Regions from separate parts of the Desulfovibrio aminophilus DSM 12254 genome, predicted to be linked through region 1. Evidence: riboswitches for the same ligand, from Rfam matches in the RefSeq annotation. Region 1 holds a riboswitch; each other region holds the start of a gene.

Region 1 (5,467 bases):
GCCGCGATCTCCAAAGCCCGCGAGGCGTCGTTCTTGGGCGAGGCCGCGCCGAGGATCACGTCCACCCGGTTCAGCAGGCGCACGGCCTTGAGGGTCAGCAGTTCGGGGTCGCCCGGGCCGATGCCCAGGCCATAGAGGGTACCCTGCTTCATGGCTTCGCGCTCCCCTTGACGCCGTCCTGGAACCGGCCGGGATGGAGGAAGCGGGCCAGGGTCTCCACGGCCTCCACATTGCGCGGGCCGGGGCGGGAGAAGAGCAGTTCGTTCACCACCAGCACGCGGCCCTGGCGCACGGCGCGCAGTCCCTTGAAGTTGGGCCGCTCCCCTGGCGGCACGGGGTTGCGGTTCATGGGCCCGCGTTGGAGCACATAGGCGTCCGGGTCCAGGCGGAAGACCTCCTCCTCGGAGAGCCGGGCCAGCTTGTCGTCCAGGGGCACGGCGTTTTTTCCTCCGGCGGCCCGAATCACGTCGTCGATCATGGAGCCGCGCCCGGCGGCCAGTAGATTTGGATAACGGATTTCAAAGAGCACCGTGGAGTGTCCGTCGCCGTCCACGACCCGGGCCACGGCCTCCAGACGGGAGCGCAGGGACTGCTCCAGCGTGGCCGCTCGGCCGGGCTCGCCGCAGAGAACGCCCAGACGCTGGAGCACGGAGAAGAGTTCCGCGAAGGAGCGGGCCTCGAAGAAGGCCGTGGTCAGGCCGAAGCGCTCCAGGTCGCGCAGCGGCGCGGCTGCCTCGGCCCGGCCCCCCATCTGGAGCACGAGGTCGGGCTTGAGGGCCACGATCATCTCCACGTTGGGCCGCATATGCGTGCCGATGACCGGCCGGTCCAGGATCGAGGCGGGCAGCTCGTCGGCTTGGGTGCGGGCCGTGATGCGCTCGGTCAGGGCCATGCCGTCGAGCATTTCGTTGAAGGCGCCGTAGAGGGCCACGATGCGTTCGGCCGGAGCGGCCAGCCGCACCTGGCGGCCCAGGTCGTCGGTGATCTCAACGGGTCCGGCCAGGGCCGGGAGCGTCGTGAGGCAGAGAACCAGCGCCGGGAGCCAGATGCGCCTGAGGCAGGCCCAGGAGCGGGTGGCGGGAGACGAGGATGCGCGTTTCATATATCTCCGAGAGATGGGTTTCGGTGAAAACGTCATGCACCGGGCCGTCCAGGGCCACCCGGCCGTTCTTGAGGAAGATCAGGCGGCGGCAGGTCAGGGCGGCCAGGTTCAGGTCGTGGATGGCCGAGACGGCCGTGAGCCCGGCGGCGTTGCGGCGCAGGAGCAGTTCGGCGGCTTCGGCCTGCCGGGCCGGGTCCAGGCCGGAAGCGGCCTCGTCCAGAAGCAGGAGGTCGGCCTCCTGGGTCAGGGCGCGGGCCATGAGCACCCGTCGCCACTCGCCGCCGGAGAGCTCGTCGGCCCGGCGGTCCGCCAGGGCTTCGCCGCCGGTTTCCTCCAGGGCGTCCAGCGCCTTGTCCCGGTCCTCGTCGGTGTAGCCGCCGAGGAAGGAGACGCGGGCGTAGCGGCCCATGAGCACCACGGAGAGGACCTTGAGCCCCGGAGGTTCGGCGTGCTGGGGCACGGAGGCCGCCAACCGTGCCCGTTCCCGGGGCCGCAGGGATTCCAGGGGCCGTCCGGCCAGGGTCACGCGGCCTTCCAGCGGGGGCAGGGCCCCGGCCAGGGTGAGCAGAAGGGTGGTCTTGCCCGAGCCGTTGGGGCCCATCAGGCCCACCAACCCGCCGGGCTCCACCGTCAGGTTCAGATCGCGCAGCACGACCCGGTCGCCGTGGCCCACGCTGACGTTCTCCAGGCGGATCACGCGGCCTCCGCGCGGCGCTTGAGCAGCAGGCAGAAGAACGGGCCGCCGAGCAGGGCCGTGAGCACGCCCACGGGGAGTTCCACGCCGCCGGGCAGGAGGGTGCGGGCCAGGACGTCGGACCAGAGCAGAAGCAGTCCGCCCAGGAGCGCGGCGTTGAGCGTCAGGGGGCCGTGCTCCGCGCCTTGGATGCGGCGTACGAGGTGCGGCACCACCAGGCCCACGAAGCCGATGACCCCGGACACGGCCACGGCCGCGCCGGAGAGCAGGCTCGCGGCCACCAGGAGCAGGAGCCGGGAGCGGTCGGCGTTCAGGCCCAGGAGTCGGGCCTGGGCCGATCCCAGGGAGAGCAGGTCCAGCTCACGGGCCTGGGCCAGGATGATCGTCGAGCCGAGCGCCAGGTAGGGCAGATAGACGAGCACGTGGCCCCAGCCCCGGCCTTGGAAGCTGCCCATGATCCAGAAGACGATGCCCGAGACCGAGGACTCGTCCAGGGCCTTGAGCAGGGCGATGCAGGCCGAGAGGAAGGTGGCCGTGACCACGCCCGCCAGGACCAGGGTTTCGCGGCGCAGCTCCCTGCCGGAGCGGGCCAGGGCCAGGACCGCCAGCAGGGCGGCCAGGGCTCCGAGCAGGCCGAAGAAGGGCAGGGGATCGGCCAGGGGCAGCAGGGCCGGGGCCGAGAGCCCCAGGGCCAGGGCCAGGGAGGCCCCGAAGGCCGCGCCCGTGGAGACTCCCAGGGTAAAGGGGTCGGCCAGGGGGTTGCGCAGGATGCCCTGGAAGGCGGTTCCGGCCAGGGCCAGGCCCGCGCCCACGGCGTAGGCCAGGACCGCGCGCGAGGCGCGGATGCCGAGGACCACCGTGGCCAGGGCCGGGTCCGGCGGGGGGGAGGCCAGACCCAGGCCCGAGGCCAGGATGGTCAGCGCCTCCCGGGCCGGAATCGGCGCGGGACCGGGGAGGCAGGCCAGCACGATGGAGAGCGGGCCCGCCACGGCCAGGGCCAGCGCGGCCCGGGAGGCGTTGGTCACTTCATTTCCTTGAGGGCCTTCACGGCGTCGCGCAGGTGCTCCAGCCAGAGCGCGGACACCGCCGGGGTCTCGGCCAGGCCGCGCAGCACGGGCGTGGTCTGGATGCCCAGGGCCTTGATCCGGGAGGCGAAGGAGTCCTCCTCCTTGCCCGCCATGTCGTTGTGGGCGTGGTCCCCGGCCACGGCCATGAGCGGCACGAGGCGCACGGAGCGGACGTTGTCGCGCTTGAGCAGGGGCAGCACGTCGTCCAGGGCGGGCACGCCCTCCACCGTGGCCACGAAGGCGGTGGGGTCGAGCGTCCAGAGCTGGTACTGCATGGCCGGGTACATGGCGTTGGCCGGGTGCTCGGTGCCGTGGCCCATGAACAGCACGGCCTCGCCTTCCTTGCGGCCGGACTGGGACTCGAGCAGGGCCTTGGCGGCCAGCTTCAGATCCTCGGGAGCGGAGAGCAGCGGGCGGCCCAGGCTGATGGCGCGCAGGCCCTTGGGCATGCCGTCGAAGCGCTTGACCGTCTCCTCCAACTCGGTGAACTCCTCGCCGGGGATGCTGTGCAGGGACTGCACGGCCACCCGGGTGTAGCCGTCCTCGGCCAGCTGGGCCAGGGCCAGGGCCGGGGAGCCCGGATGGGCGGTCTTGGCCTTGGTCAGCTTGTCGCGGATGATCCGCGAGGTCCAGGCCCAGCGCACCTCCACGCCGGGGAAGGCCGCGCGCGCCTGGGCGTCGAAGGCCTTGAGCGCCTTCTGGCCCTCGGGCATGCTGCTGCCGAAGGCCACCAGGAGGATGGCCTCCTTGTCGGGGCGGGAGTCGCCGTGGGCCAGGGCCGGAACGGCCTGGGCCGAGAGAAGCAGGAGAAGCGCGAGCAGGGAGAGCAGCGGTTTCAGGTGCCGCATGGAAAACCTCCGAAGGTGGAGGGGCTCGGTTGGGAAGGGGAAACAAAAACCCCTTTCTCCAGTATGGAGAAAGGGATTCCCGTTTTTACCCCTTCCAAGAGGTTCGGCCGCCAAAGCCCCGTGGACGCCGAACCGGCCTCGACACCTCCAGGCAGGTCTTCCGACTCGCTTCACCTGTCCCGGCCTTCCCAGGTTTCCCCAGTGGCCGTCGCGGGGACGGGCTGTTCATGAAGCTCACGGCGGCGGGACCGCTCCCGATTCGCACGGGATTCCCTATGAAGCCCTCGCGGGCGCCTGAAGGAGTCTTTCGTCTATCCTCGGCCGGGAAGGGCTGTCAAGGACCGTTCGGAGGCCGCCGGCGGGGGCTGCTGTTCCAGAAAGTGGCGCAACAGTTCCTCGACGTTCACGACCACGGCGTCGGATTCGCCCATCATGCCGAGTCCCAGGATGGGCAGGGCGAAGATGTCCTGCACGGGCACGGTGAAGCCGGTGATGACCACCTGCTGCTGGCGCAGCACCTCGTCCACGAGGATGGCCGCCCGGGCGTCGCCCACGCGCACCACCACGGCCTGGCTGCGGGCGACGGGCCGTCCGTCGGAGGGGATGTCCAGGAAGCGGTCCAGCCGCAGCAGGGCGTGGACCTCACCGCGCACGTCCACGGTCTCACGGCCGCCGGGAAGGGCTACCACGTCGCGCTCGGCGGGGGCGTAGATCTCAACGACGTCCCGGCTGGGGATGAGGAAGACCTCCTGGCCCAGGCGGCAGACCAGGGCGTCCACGATGCCTTCGTCGGCCGAACGCGAGAGCGGGATGGTGATGGTGAAGGTGGCGCCCTTGCCGAGGTCGCTCTCGATGAGGATGTCGCCGCCGAGCCCCACGCGGATGGCGTTGACCACGGCGTCCATGCCCACGCCGCGACCGGAGACGTCGGTGATCTTCTCGGCGGTGCTGAAGCCGGATTTGAGGATGAACTGGAGTATCTCGGCCTCGGGAAGCTGGTCGGACTCCTTCATGAGCCCCTTTTCCACGGCCTTCCGGCGGATGCGTTCGGGATCCAGGCCCCGGCCGTCGTCGGAAACGAGCAGATAGGCGGTCTCGCCCTTGCGCAGGGCCGAGAGCCGCACCGTGCCGGTTTCGTCCTTGCCCAGGGCCGCGCGTTCTGCGGCGGGCTCCAGACCGTGGTCCAGGGCGTTGCGCAGCAGATGCACCAATGGTTCGTTGAGGGACTCCACGATGGACTTGTCCAGGGCCAGATCCTCGCCTTCGATCTCGAAGCGGACCTTCTTGCCGATCTTCTGGCTCAGGCTCTTCACCAGCCGTTGCATGGGCGCGACGATCTGCTTGAGCGGCACGAGCCGGATGGCTTCCACCTCGGTCTGGAGGCTGCCGATGACCGTGTCCATGTCGCGGAGCCCGGCCAGGGTCTTGGCCATGTCGCCGTTTCCGGCCTGGGAGATGACCGCGTAGGTGACCATGAGCTTGCCCACCAGTTCAATGAGCTTGTCCAGGCGGTCCGTGCCCACGCGCACCGAGGCGATGGCTTGGCGGGCGTGGGCCTGAGCCTCGTGGACCTTGTCCTGGGCGTGCTCGTCCTGGTGTTCCTCGGGATGCTCGGCGGGGGCGGTTTCCGCCTGGACCGGAGGCGCGGCTGGGATGGGCGCGTCCACCTGGGCCGGGGCCAGCTCCTTGCCGGAGCGCAGTACGCCCGCGCCCTGCTCGAGGAAGCCGGCCAGGGCGTAGAGCAGCTTCTTGTGCG
Region 2 (5,467 bases), on a different contig from region 1:
CTGGATCGTGCCCGCGGCCTTGCAGGTGGGGCAGGTCTCCTGCTCCCCGTTCAGGTAGCCGTGGGAGGGGCAGATGGAGAAGGTCGGCGTGATCGTGATGTAGGGCAGGGCGAAGCGCGCCAGGGACTTGCGCACCAGGGCCTTGCAGGCCGCCGCGCTGGAGATCCGCTCACCCATGTAGAGGTGCAGCACCGTGCCGCCGGTGTACTTGCGCTGGAGCGTCTCCTGGCGGGACAGGGCCTCGAAGGGATCGTCGGTGAAACCCACGGGCAGCTGGCTGGAGTTGGTGTAGTAGGGCTGGTCCTCGGTTCCGGCCTGGAGGATGTCCGGGTAGCGGCGGCGGTCCTCCTTGGCGAAGCGGTAGGTGGTGCCCTCGGCCGGGGTGGCCTCCAGGTTGAAGAGGTGTCCGGTCTCCTCCTGGAAGGTGGTGATCCGCGCCCGCACGTGATCCAGGAAGCGCACGGCCATTTCGTAGCCCGCCTCGGTGGTGATGTCCTCGGCGTCGTCGGTGAAGTTGCGGACCATCTCGTTCACGCCGTTGATGCCGATGGTCGAGAAGTGGTTGCGCAGCGAACCCAGGTAGCGCTTGGTGTAGGGGAAGAGCCCGGCGTCCATGCGGCGCTGGATCTCCTTGCGCTTGATCTCCAGGCTCACGCGGGAGGTTTCCAGCAGGGCGTCCAGGGCGGCGTAGAGGCCCACGCGGTCGCCCTTGTGGCGGTAGCCCAGGCGCGCGCAGTTGATCGTGACCACGCCCAGGGAGCCGGTCTGCTCGGCGCTGCCGAAGAGGCCGTTGCCGCGCTTGAGGAGTTCGCGCAGGTCGAGCTGGAGGCGGCAGCACATGGAGCGGACCATGTTCGGCTCCAGGTCGGAGTTCACGAAGTTCTGGAAGTAGGGCAGGCCGTACTTGGCGGTCATCTCGAAGAGCAGGTCGACGTTGGGCCCGTCCCAGGGGAAGTCCTTGGTGATGTTGTATGTCGGGATGGGGAAGGTGAAGACCCGGCCCTTGGCGTCGCCCGCGGTCATGACTTCGATGTAGGCCCGGTTGATCATGTCCATCTCGGGCTGGAGATCGCCGTAGGTGAAGGGCATCTCCTGGCCGCCGATGACCGGGTGCTGGTCCTTGAGGTCGTCGGGACAGGTCCAGTCGAAGGTCAGGTTGGTGAACGGGGTCTGGGTGCCCCAGCGCGAGGGCACGTTCAGGTTGTAGATCAGCTCCTGGATGCACTGGAGCACGTCGTCATAGGGCAGTTTGTCCTTGCGCAGGAAGGGGGCCATGTAGGTGTCGAAGGAGCTGAAGGCCTGGGCCCCGGCCCATTCGTTCTGGAGCGTGCCGAGGAAGTTGACGATCTGGCCCACGGCGCTGGAGAGGTGCCGGGGCGCGGTGGCCTCCACCTTGCCGGGCACGCCGTTGAGTCCCTCGGTGAGCAGGGTGCGCAGGGACCAGCCCGCGCAGTAGCCGGAGAGCATGTCCAGGTCGTGGATGTGCAGGTCGCCGTCGCGGTGGGCCCGGCCGACCTCCGGGGGATAGACGTGGTTCAGCCAGTAGTTGGCCGTGACCTTGCCGGAGACGTTCAGGATCAGCCCGCCCAGGGAATAGCCCTGGTTGGCGTTGGCGTTCACGCGCCAGTCGTGGCGGTCGAGATATTCGTTCACCGAGGCGGCCACGTCCACCACGGTCTTCTTGTCCTGGCGCAGCTTGGCTCGCTGCTCGCGATAGACGCTGTAGGAGCGCATGGTCTTGAAGTGGTTGGCCGAGATGAGGGCCTGCTCCACGGCGTCCTGGATGCGCTCGATGTCCGGCGTGCCGCCCGCGTAGCGGTGGGAGAGCACCTTGACCACCTGCGCGGTGAGCAGCCGGGCCTCGTCCTCGGCGAACTCGCCGGTGGCCGCGCCCGCGCGGCGGATGGCCGAGACGATCTTGTCGGCGTTGAAGGGGATCACCGAGCCGTTGCGCTTGCGGACGTGGGTGGGCGGGGTCACCGGGCGCAGGGGCACGAGCCCGGCCGCGCGGACGGCTTCGAGGTTGGGGGTGTCGGAGGCGAGGATTTCAGCGGATTGCGGCATTCGTACAGCTCCAAGTTGTTCGTGCGATGAGGATGCCTGTTCGTGTCGGTCGGCGGACCGGGCGCGGACTCGGCCGGAAGGTCGGAGGAGGTGACGGAGGGTGGCCGCCGGAAGCGGTTCGTCCGCCGCAACGCCCCCTCGGGCCTTCGCGCCGCGCCGTCCGCGCCGGGCGCGAACGGAAACCGGCAGGTCTTCGGACTCGCGGGCGTTGCGGCCTTCCGCCGCCTTCCTCCTCCCCGGACTTCCCGGCCAAGGCCAGTGTCGTTCGAGCGGGGAGTCGTTCCCGTTCACCGCTGCGGGGCAGTCCCGGAGTTGCGCCGGGTTCCCTTTTCACCCGGAGGTCATCCGGGCACCGATTCGGATCGCAGTATGGAAGGAGACGTGGTTTTTGTCAACTGAGACTGGTTCCTAACTAATTATTTAACATGCTTATATTATAGAATTAATTTTTATCACCAGAGCAGTGGAAAAGCCCCTCCGAGCGGCTCGGCTCCTGGCTTGTCGGACTTCACGGTTGCGGGCCGCAAATTTTCTAGAGAAAATTTGGAAATCGATACGGAGGCTCGTGGAGGCGATATTCCGGAGCGGACGGCGGCGGCATTGTTGCTACGAATTTAAAATTCGTATACGAAAATTGCGCATGAAAAACACAAATAATCGTATCCTGGTGCTGGGAGTGGGCAACATCCTGCGCAGCGACGAAGGGGTGGGCGTGCGCGCCGTGGAGAAGCTGGCGCGGGAGTATGTCTTCTCGGAGAACGTGACGCTTCTGGACGGCGGCACCCAGGGCATGCTGCTCATGGGCCCGATCATGGAGGCCGACGTTCTGGTGGTGGCCGACGCCGTGCTCGGCGGCGGGGAGCCCGGCTCCATCTACCGGCTCACGGGCGCGGACCTGCCGCTGCGCATCGATCCGGGCAAATCCCCGCACCAAGCCGATCTCCTGGACACCCTGACCTACTGCGACGTGCTCGGCGCGCTGCCGGAGCTGGTGGTCCTGGGCGTGGAGCCCCAGGACATGGACGGCGTGGGCCTGGAACTGACGCCCGTGGTGGCCCGTCGGCTGCCGGACCTAGTCCGTCTTCTGCTGCGCGAGATCGAGCGCCTGGGCGGGGCCTGGTCCCCGGCGGAGCGCGATGCCGAGGCCTTGGGCGCGGGCTGATGATCCGGTCCCGCCGAGACTGGTTGCACAAATAAGAAGGGGCCCTTTTGGGGCCCCTTCTTACGGAGAGAGAGGAGTTTGGGAAGGAAACGTGTGACTGGGTGAGGCTCGCTGTGCTGTGCCTGTTGATTCGAAGATATGCGAGTCCCGTGCCAAAATATGCTAAACACTGGAATAATTGGATTTCACAAATTATTGTGTGTTGCCGACCTGCGCTGTGCGTGCAATGTGCTGCACAAGTGTTGCACTTGTGTCTGCACATATGTGCAACCGGATCGGCTTCATTGCACGGACGACGGGCCGTCAACCCAGGAGGGCGTAGAGCGCGGCCACCAGGGCCAGGGTCGCGGCGCGCAGGGCCTGGTTGTGCAGGATGAGGCGCACGGCCAGGCGGGTCTTGAAGATTCCGGCGTAGTAGGGGAACTGGTGGCGCACCGCGCGCATGGGCGTGGAGAGGATGGCTCCCACCAGGAGCGCCAGGACCATCTCCTTGACGCTCAGGGCCCCGGCGGTGAGCAGGGCCCCGGCCGCGGCGAAGCCCGCCGTGGTCTCCGCCGCCAGTTGGAAGGCCACCACGCCCACGGCCTCGGGCGGCAGCCAGGAGAGCAGCGCGCTGTGGCTCATGGCCGACTCGACCATGTCGAACACTCCCCAACGCTTGAGGAAGAAGAACAGCGTGTAGACCGGCACGGTGATGAAGATGAGCCGGGGCAGGCGCTTCTTGAAGCGCTCCACTGTCTTGCGCAGGGCCGGTCCCAGGCCCTTGAAGCCGCCGTCGTTGAGCAGGCAGACCACACAGCCCTCGGGCAGGGGGGGCAGGGTGAGCCGTCCCCAACCCACGATGACCGCCGTGCGGATGAGCGCCGAGAGCACGGTCAGGCCCACGTAGACGAAGGCCGCCTCGCGCAGGAAGGGCACGGCCAGGGCCAGCACCGTGGGCAGGTGCAGGAAGTTGGTGGGCAGGCTGTTGAAGAGGTTGGAGAGAATCACCTCCCGCTCGTTCATCTTGCCCTGCTCGTAGGCTTCCGCCAGCATGGAGTTGGCCGCCGCGCCGGAGAAGAAGGCCATGCTGAAGCTGGCCCCGGAGATGTCCTGGAGCCGGGCCAGACGGATGAGCGGCGCGGCCACCTTGGCCACGGCCCGGGTCCAGTTCAGGGACTCGATGAGGTTGCCCACGAAGAGACCCACGCTCACCGCGGCGCAGAGGCGGAGGAGCGGCCAGGCCAGCCCGTTCCAGAGGACGTGTGCGTTCAGTTCCATGCGCGGCGGGTCAGTCCGTGAGCCGTTCCAGCTCCTTGGGGTCCATGCCGGTGGTCTGCTCCGGGCCCGGGAAGGCTCCCCGGCGGACCTCCTCGGCGTAGGCCCGCACGGCCTCCACCGCCGGCCCGAAGAGCTGGGCGTACTGTTTGACGAACTTGGGCACGAAGCGGTCGAACAGGCCGAGCAGGTCGTGGAAGACCAGAACCTGGCCGTCGGTGTCCGGACCCGCGCCGATGCCGATGGTCGGGACGGGCACGGCCTCGGTGATCCGCGCGGCCACCTCCCGGGGCATGGCCTCCAGGGTCAGGGCGAAGCAGCCCGCGTCGGCCAGGGCTCGGGCGTCCTCCAGGAGGATGCGCGCGGCCTCGGCGGTCTTGCCCTGGGCCTTGAATCCGCCGAAACCGGCGACGTGCTGGGGCGTGAGTCCGATGTGCCCCACCACCGGGATGCCCGAGGCGACGATGCCCCGCACCTGGGGCAGCACGGCCCGCCCGCCCTCCAGCTTCACGGCCCGGGTGTTTCCTTCCTTGAGGAAGCGCCCGGCGTTCAGCACGGCCTGCTCCACTCCCGCATGGTAGGACAGGAAGGGCATGTCGCCCACCAGCAGGGCGTGGCGCACGGCGCGCGCGGTGCAGCGGCAGTGATGGAGCATGTCCTCCATGGTCACGCCCAGGGTGTCGGGCAGGCCCATGACGACCATGCCCAGGGAGTCGCCCACGAGCACGAGGTCCGGCTCGGCGGCGTCCGCGATGCAGCCGGTGGCGTAGTCGTAGGCGGTGACGGCGACGATTTTCTCGCGGCCCTTGAGGGCCTGGATGTCGGGTGCGGTGAGTTGCTTGGACATGTGGCGTTCTCCTTCGGCCTGAAGGCCGGACCCGAAGCGTAGGTCCTGGGAAACCCCGCGTCAAGCGGGCGGAGGGCGCAAAAAAGGCCCGAACGCCGCGCGTCCGAGCCTGTGGGGGCTGGGAAACAGCCCTGAAG
Region 3 (5,467 bases), on a different contig from region 1:
CGGCTCCAGGCGAAGTACGAAGCCATGCGCGCCGAGATCATGGCCGAGGAGTTCCAGGTCAAGGACGCCGAACTGGTGGTCGTGGCCTTCGGCTCCATCGGCCGCATCGCCAAGACCGCCGTGCGCAAGCTGCGGGCCAAGGGCAAGAAGGTCGGCCTGTTCCGGCCCATCACCCTCTTCCCCTTCCCGGACGCGGCCCTGGCCAAGCTGGCCAAGGCGGGCAAGAAATTCCTGACCATCGAGCACAACCTGGGCCAGATGGTGGACGACGTGCGGCTGGCCGTCCGGGCGCACGCCGACTCCGGCTTCTTCGGCGTCTACCCCGGCGACATGCCCTCGCCCGAAGACTTCGAGGAACCCATCCTGAAGGCCCTGCGGAGGAAGAAATGAGCGCCGCCACCAAAGAACAGGAAGTCCTGGCCTTCGAGCGGCCCGAGGTCATGGCCGACCGGGCCACCCACTACTGCCCCGGCTGCCACCACGGCGTGGCCCATCGCCTCGTGGCCGAGCTGCTCACCGAAATGGAGCTGGTGGAGAAGACCATCTGCGTCACCTCCATCGGCTGCTCGGTGTTCCTCTACAACTACCTCCTGGTGGACTCCGTCGAGGCCCCCCACGGCCGCGCCCCGGCCGTGGCCACCGGCGTCAAGCGCGCCCGGCCCGACAACTTCGTGCTCACCTACCAGGGCGACGGCGACCTGGCCTCCATCGGCATGGCCGAGATCATGCACTGCGCCAACCGCGGCGAGCGCGTCTCCGTGGTCTTCGTCAACAACACCGTCTACGGCATGACCGGCGGCCAGATGGCCCCGACCACGCTCATCGGCCAGAAGACCACCACCTGCCCCGGCGGCCGCTGCCGCGAGCACGAAGGCATGCCCATCAAGATGGCCGAGATCATCGCCGGGCTCGGCGGCACCGTGTTCTCCGCCCGCGCGGCCCTGAACAACGTGAAGAACATCCGTCAGGCCAAGAAGTTCCTCAAGACCGCCTTCGAAGTCCAGACCAAGGGCCTCGGCTTCGGCTTCGTGGAACTCCTCTCGGCCTGCCCCACCAACTGGAAGATGAACCCGATCAAGGCCAACCAGCGCATCGAGACCGAGATGATCCCCTACTTCCCCCTGGGGATATACAAGGACCTCTCCAACGAAGGAGGCGTCTGCTGATGGCCGCCAAAAAAACCCAGCACCTGGACGCGATCATCGCCGGCTTCGGCGGCCAGGGCGTGCTGCTCATCGGCAACCTCCTGGCCTACGCGGGCATGAACGCCGGGCTCAACGTCACCTACATCCCGGTCTACGGCGCGGAAATGCGCGGCGGCACGGCCAACTGCACCGTGATCCTCTCCTCCGAGGACATCGGCTCGCCCATCGTGCGCCGCCCCCAGAGCCTCATCGCCATGAACCGGCCGTCCCTGGACAAGTTCCAGGCCCGCGTCCTCGACGGCGGAACCGTGATCGTCAACTCCTCGCTCATCGACGACCACCTCATGGACACCAAGCGCCTGGACTGCCGTTCCGTGCGCTGCAACGAGATCGCGGACAAGCTCGGCAACTCGCGCATGGCCAACATGGTCGCCCTGGGAGCCTACGTCGCCGCCACCGGCATCGTCTCCCTGGACACGGTCATCAAGAGCTTGGAAAACGTCATCTCCGCCAGCTACAAGGATCTCATCCCCAAGAACGCCAAGGCCCTGGAAGCCGGGGCCGAGGCCGTGGGCGAATAGCGAAACGAACCGGGGGGCTCCGCGCCCCCCGGCCCCCCGCGCCAGGGCTGAGCCCTGGACCCGACAGCGCCGGAGGAGTCTTTCCGGCCCAGCCGTGGCGCGCCCCGCACGGCGACCAAAGGTCGCCGTGCGGGCCGCGCCGCCATGAGGGGTCCAGGGGCCATCGGCCCCTGGCCGGGGTTCGGGGCGAGGAGCCCCGCTATTCTCTTCTTTTCCAGGAGGAATGCGCCATGACCGAGCAATACGCCGTGATCGGGCATCCGCTGGGGCATACGTTGAGCCCGCTGCTGCACAACTGGGGCTTCGAGCACAGGCACGTGGACGCGCGCTACGCGGCCCTGCCGGTGACGCCCGGAGAACTGGACGGGTTCATGGAGCGGGTGCGCGGCGGGGCCTTCGCGGGCCTGTCCGTGACCATTCCGCACAAGCGGGCGGTCATGGCCCACCTGGACGGCCTGACGCCCCGGGCCGAGGCCGTGGGCGCGGTGAACACGGTCTTCTGGCGGGACGGCCTGCTGCTGGGCGAAAACACGGACGTGCTCGGCATCGTGGAGTCCTTGCGGAACCTGGGGCCGTTCCGGCGCGGGCTGGTGCTCGGGGCCGGTGGAGCGGCCCGGGCGGCGGTGGCCGCGCTCAAGGAACTGGGTCTGGGCGGCATCTTCGTGGTCAACCGCACGCGGGACAAGGCCGAGGCCCTGGCGCGGGAATTCGGGGCCACGGCGGCGCCGTGGGAGTCGCGGGCGACGCTCGGCGCGGACCTGCTCGTGAACACCACGCCCCTGGGCATGTCCGGCGAGCGGGTGGAGGAATGCCCATGGCCCGGGAATACGCCCATTCCCTCGGATCTCACGGTCTTCGACCTGGTCTACAACCCGCTCGTGACCATTCTTCTCCAAAGAGCCAAGGCCGCAGGTTGCCGGACCATCTCCGGGCTGGAGATGTTCCTGCGCCAGGGACTGGCCCAGTTCAAGCTCTGGACCGGGCTGGACCTGGACCCGGATCAAGCCCGCACCCTGCTCCTGAACGCGCTCCAGGCCCCCTGATTTTTTTATGACCCCCCGCGCGATCCAAGGCCGCGCCCTGGCCAGGTCCGAGGGTGGAGCCCCCGGCTCTTCATCTTGACAGCAGGTCCTCACGCCGGTAGGCAGGCGGGACTGTTCTTTCCATAACGATTCCCTGGAAAACGGAAGACGGTGTGAATCCGTCGCAGACGCGCTGCCGTGACCGGGATACGCGCGGGGCATCCACTGGACCTTGGAGGTCCGGGAAGGCTGCCCCGGCCGGTTCGCTTGAACCGGAGGCGGAACCCCGCCCGCGCCCGGAAGCCGGAAGACGCTCCAGGGCTGTCGCTCATTCGGGCCTCGCGAACCGGGTTCGGAATGGATACGCCATATTCCGGGGACACGTGCGCCCCGGACTTGCGCAGCCGTTCAGCCCGCTTTTGAGAAAAAGCGGGCTTTTCTTTTCCATTCCCGCGTCCGCCTGTATGCTCCGATATGAGCAGAATCCCAACGCGCAGAAGGAGGATTTGTTCATGTTGACGCAGACCTTGGGTTTCCCGCGCATCGGGCGCGACCGCGAATTGAAGCGGGCGGTGGAGGGCTACTGGAAGGGCGAGGTGGACCGGGAGGCCCTGGCCGCCACGGCCGCCGCGCTGCGGGCCGAGCACTGGCGGATGCAGCGGGAGGCGGGCGTGGACCTGCTGCCCGTGGGCGACTTCGCGCTCTACGACCAGATGCTCGACCTGTCGCTCATGCTCGGCTGCGTGCCGGAGCGCTATGCCGGTCGCGGGGAGCCCGGCCTGGAGACGATGTTCCTCATGGCCCGGGGCGGCGTGGGCGTGGGGGCCATGGAGATGACCAAGTGGTTCGACACGAACTACCACTACATCGTGCCCGAGCTGGCGGCGGGACAGGTCTTCCGGCCCTCGGCCGGTCGGCTGGCCGGGGAGCTGCGCGAGGCGGCCCGGGCCGGATACGCGGCCAAGGCCGTGCTGCCCGGACCGTTCACCTTCCTGGCCCTGGCCAAGACGGCCGCGCCGGGTCTGGACAAGTGGTCCCTGCTGGAACCGCTCATTGAGGCGTATGAGGCGCTGTTGCGCGAGATCGGCCGGGAGTGCGGCTGGCTGCAGATCGACGAGCCCGTGCTGGTGATGGGCCTGCCCGGGACGGTCCGGGACCGCTTCCGGCCGGTGCTGGAGCGGCTGCGCGGGGCGGCGGGCAAGGCCCGGCTCATGCTGGCCACCTATTTCGGCGGCGTCGCGGCCCAGGCGGACCTGCTGGACGGCCTGGCCGCGGACTGCCTGCACCTGGATCTGGTGCGCGCGCCGGAGCAGCTGGAGCCGGTGGCGGCGAAACTACCGAAGGACTGCGCCTTGTCCCTGGGGCTGGTGGACGGCCGCAACGTCTGGCGCGCGGACCTGGGCCGGGCCCTGGCCCTGGGCCGCAGGGCCGTGGAGCTGGTCGGCCCGGAGCGGCTCCTGGTCGCGCCGTCCTGCTCCCTGCTGCACGCGCCCGTAGACCTGGCGGCCGAGACGGCCCTGGACCCGGAAGTGCGGGAGTGGATGGCCTTCGCCCTGCAGAAGTGCGGGGAGCTGCGCCTGTTGGCCGACGCCCTGGAAGGCCGGGACGTGGCGGAGGCGTTGGGGGAGAACGCCCGGATCATGGAGCGCCGCCGGAGCTGCGCCAAGGCCTTGAACCCGGCCGTGCGCGACCGGGCGGCGGCGGTGACGCCGGAGATGACCGCCCGGCGTTCGCCCTACTCCGTGCGCAACGAGGAACAACGCACGCGCCTGGACCTGCCGGAGCTGCCCACCACGACCATCGGCTCCTTCCCGCAGACCACCGAGGTGCGCGCCGCCCGGGCCGCGTTCAAGGCCGGGAAGCTGGACCGGATGGGCTACGAACAGGCCATGACCGGCTTCATCCGCCGGGCCGTGGAGGCCCAGGAGGCGGCCGGGCTGGACGTGCTCGTGCATGGCGAGCCCGAGCGCAACGACATGGTGGAGTACTTCGGCGAGCAGTTGGACGGGTTCTGCTTCACGAAGAACGGCTGGGTCCAGAGCTACGGCACGCGCTGCGTGAAGCCGCCGGTGATCTACGGCGACGTGTCCCGGCCCCGGGCCATGACCGTGGCGTGGTGGGAGCAGGCCGCCGCGATGACGAAGAAGCCCATGAAGGGCATGCTCACCGGGCCGGTGACCATTCTCTGCTGGAGCTTCGTGCGCGACGACCAGCCGCGCTCGGCCACCTGCCGCCAGATCGCCCTGGCCATCCGCGACGAGGTGGCGGATCTGGAGCGGGCCGGAGCGCCCATGGTGCAGATCGACGAGCCCGCCCTGCGCGAGGGCCTGCCCCTGGAACCCGAAAATCGCGGGGAGTATCTGGACTGGGCCGTGGAGTGCTTCCGGCTGGCCTCCACGGGCGTTTCCGACGCCACGCAGATCCATACCCACATGTGCTACGCGGAATTCAACGAGATCATCGAATGGATCGCGGCCATGGACGCGGACGTGATCAGCATCGAGGCCGGCCGCAGCGGCATGGAGCTGCTGGAGGCCTTCGGCCGCTTCCACTACCCCAACGAGGTGGGCCCGGGCGTCTGGGACATCCACAGCCCGCGCGTGCCGGGCGTGGAGGAGATGGTCGGGCTCCTGGAGAAGGCGCTGCGGGTGATCCCGCGCGAACGGCTCTGGGTCAACCCGGACTGCGGCCTGAAGACCCGCGACTGGCCCGAAACCGA

Evidence for each region. A riboswitch is a leader RNA that binds a small molecule or an ion and turns the genes downstream of it on or off. The one in region 1 is predicted to bind cobalamin.
Region 2: it holds a riboswitch for cobalamin, as region 1 does, so the genes downstream of both, H587_RS0110215 (ribonucleoside triphosphate reductase) here and H587_RS0104705 (sirohydrochlorin cobaltochelatase) in region 1, are expected to answer to the same signal.
Region 3: it holds a riboswitch for cobalamin, as region 1 does, so the genes downstream of both, metE (5-methyltetrahydropteroyltriglutamate--homocysteine S-methyltransferase) here and H587_RS0104705 (sirohydrochlorin cobaltochelatase) in region 1, are expected to answer to the same signal.

The regions. Positions count from the first base shown of each region.
Region 1 covers NZ_AUMA01000007.1:228,846-234,312, forward strand. The annotation lists gene cobI (precorrin-2 C(20)-methyltransferase) at 1-152, opposite strand, end outside; gene H587_RS0104690 (ABC transporter substrate-binding protein) at 149-1,102, opposite strand; gene H587_RS0104695 (ABC transporter ATP-binding protein) at 987-1,799, opposite strand; gene H587_RS0104700 (FecCD family ABC transporter permease) at 1,796-2,821, opposite strand; gene H587_RS0104705 (sirohydrochlorin cobaltochelatase) at 2,818-3,711, opposite strand; cobalamin riboswitch at 3,845-4,024, opposite strand; gene H587_RS0104710 (chemotaxis protein CheA) at 4,023-5,467, opposite strand, start outside.
Region 2 covers NZ_AUMA01000015.1:35,951-41,417, forward strand. The annotation lists gene H587_RS0110215 (ribonucleoside triphosphate reductase) at 1-2,064, opposite strand, end outside; cobalamin riboswitch at 2,232-2,436, opposite strand; gene H587_RS0110220 (HyaD/HybD family hydrogenase maturation endopeptidase) at 2,705-3,226, shown strand; gene H587_RS0110225 (membrane protein) at 3,530-4,486, opposite strand; gene panB (3-methyl-2-oxobutanoate hydroxymethyltransferase) at 4,497-5,330, opposite strand.
Region 3 covers NZ_KE383876.1:252,265-257,731, forward strand. The annotation lists gene H587_RS0115615 (3-methyl-2-oxobutanoate dehydrogenase subunit VorB) at 1-390, shown strand, start outside; gene H587_RS0115620 (thiamine pyrophosphate-dependent enzyme) at 387-1,166, shown strand; gene H587_RS0115625 (2-oxoacid:ferredoxin oxidoreductase subunit gamma family protein) at 1,166-1,726, shown strand; gene aroE (shikimate dehydrogenase) at 1,957-2,769, shown strand; cobalamin riboswitch at 2,870-3,082, shown strand; gene metE (5-methyltetrahydropteroyltriglutamate--homocysteine S-methyltransferase) at 3,261-5,467, shown strand, end outside.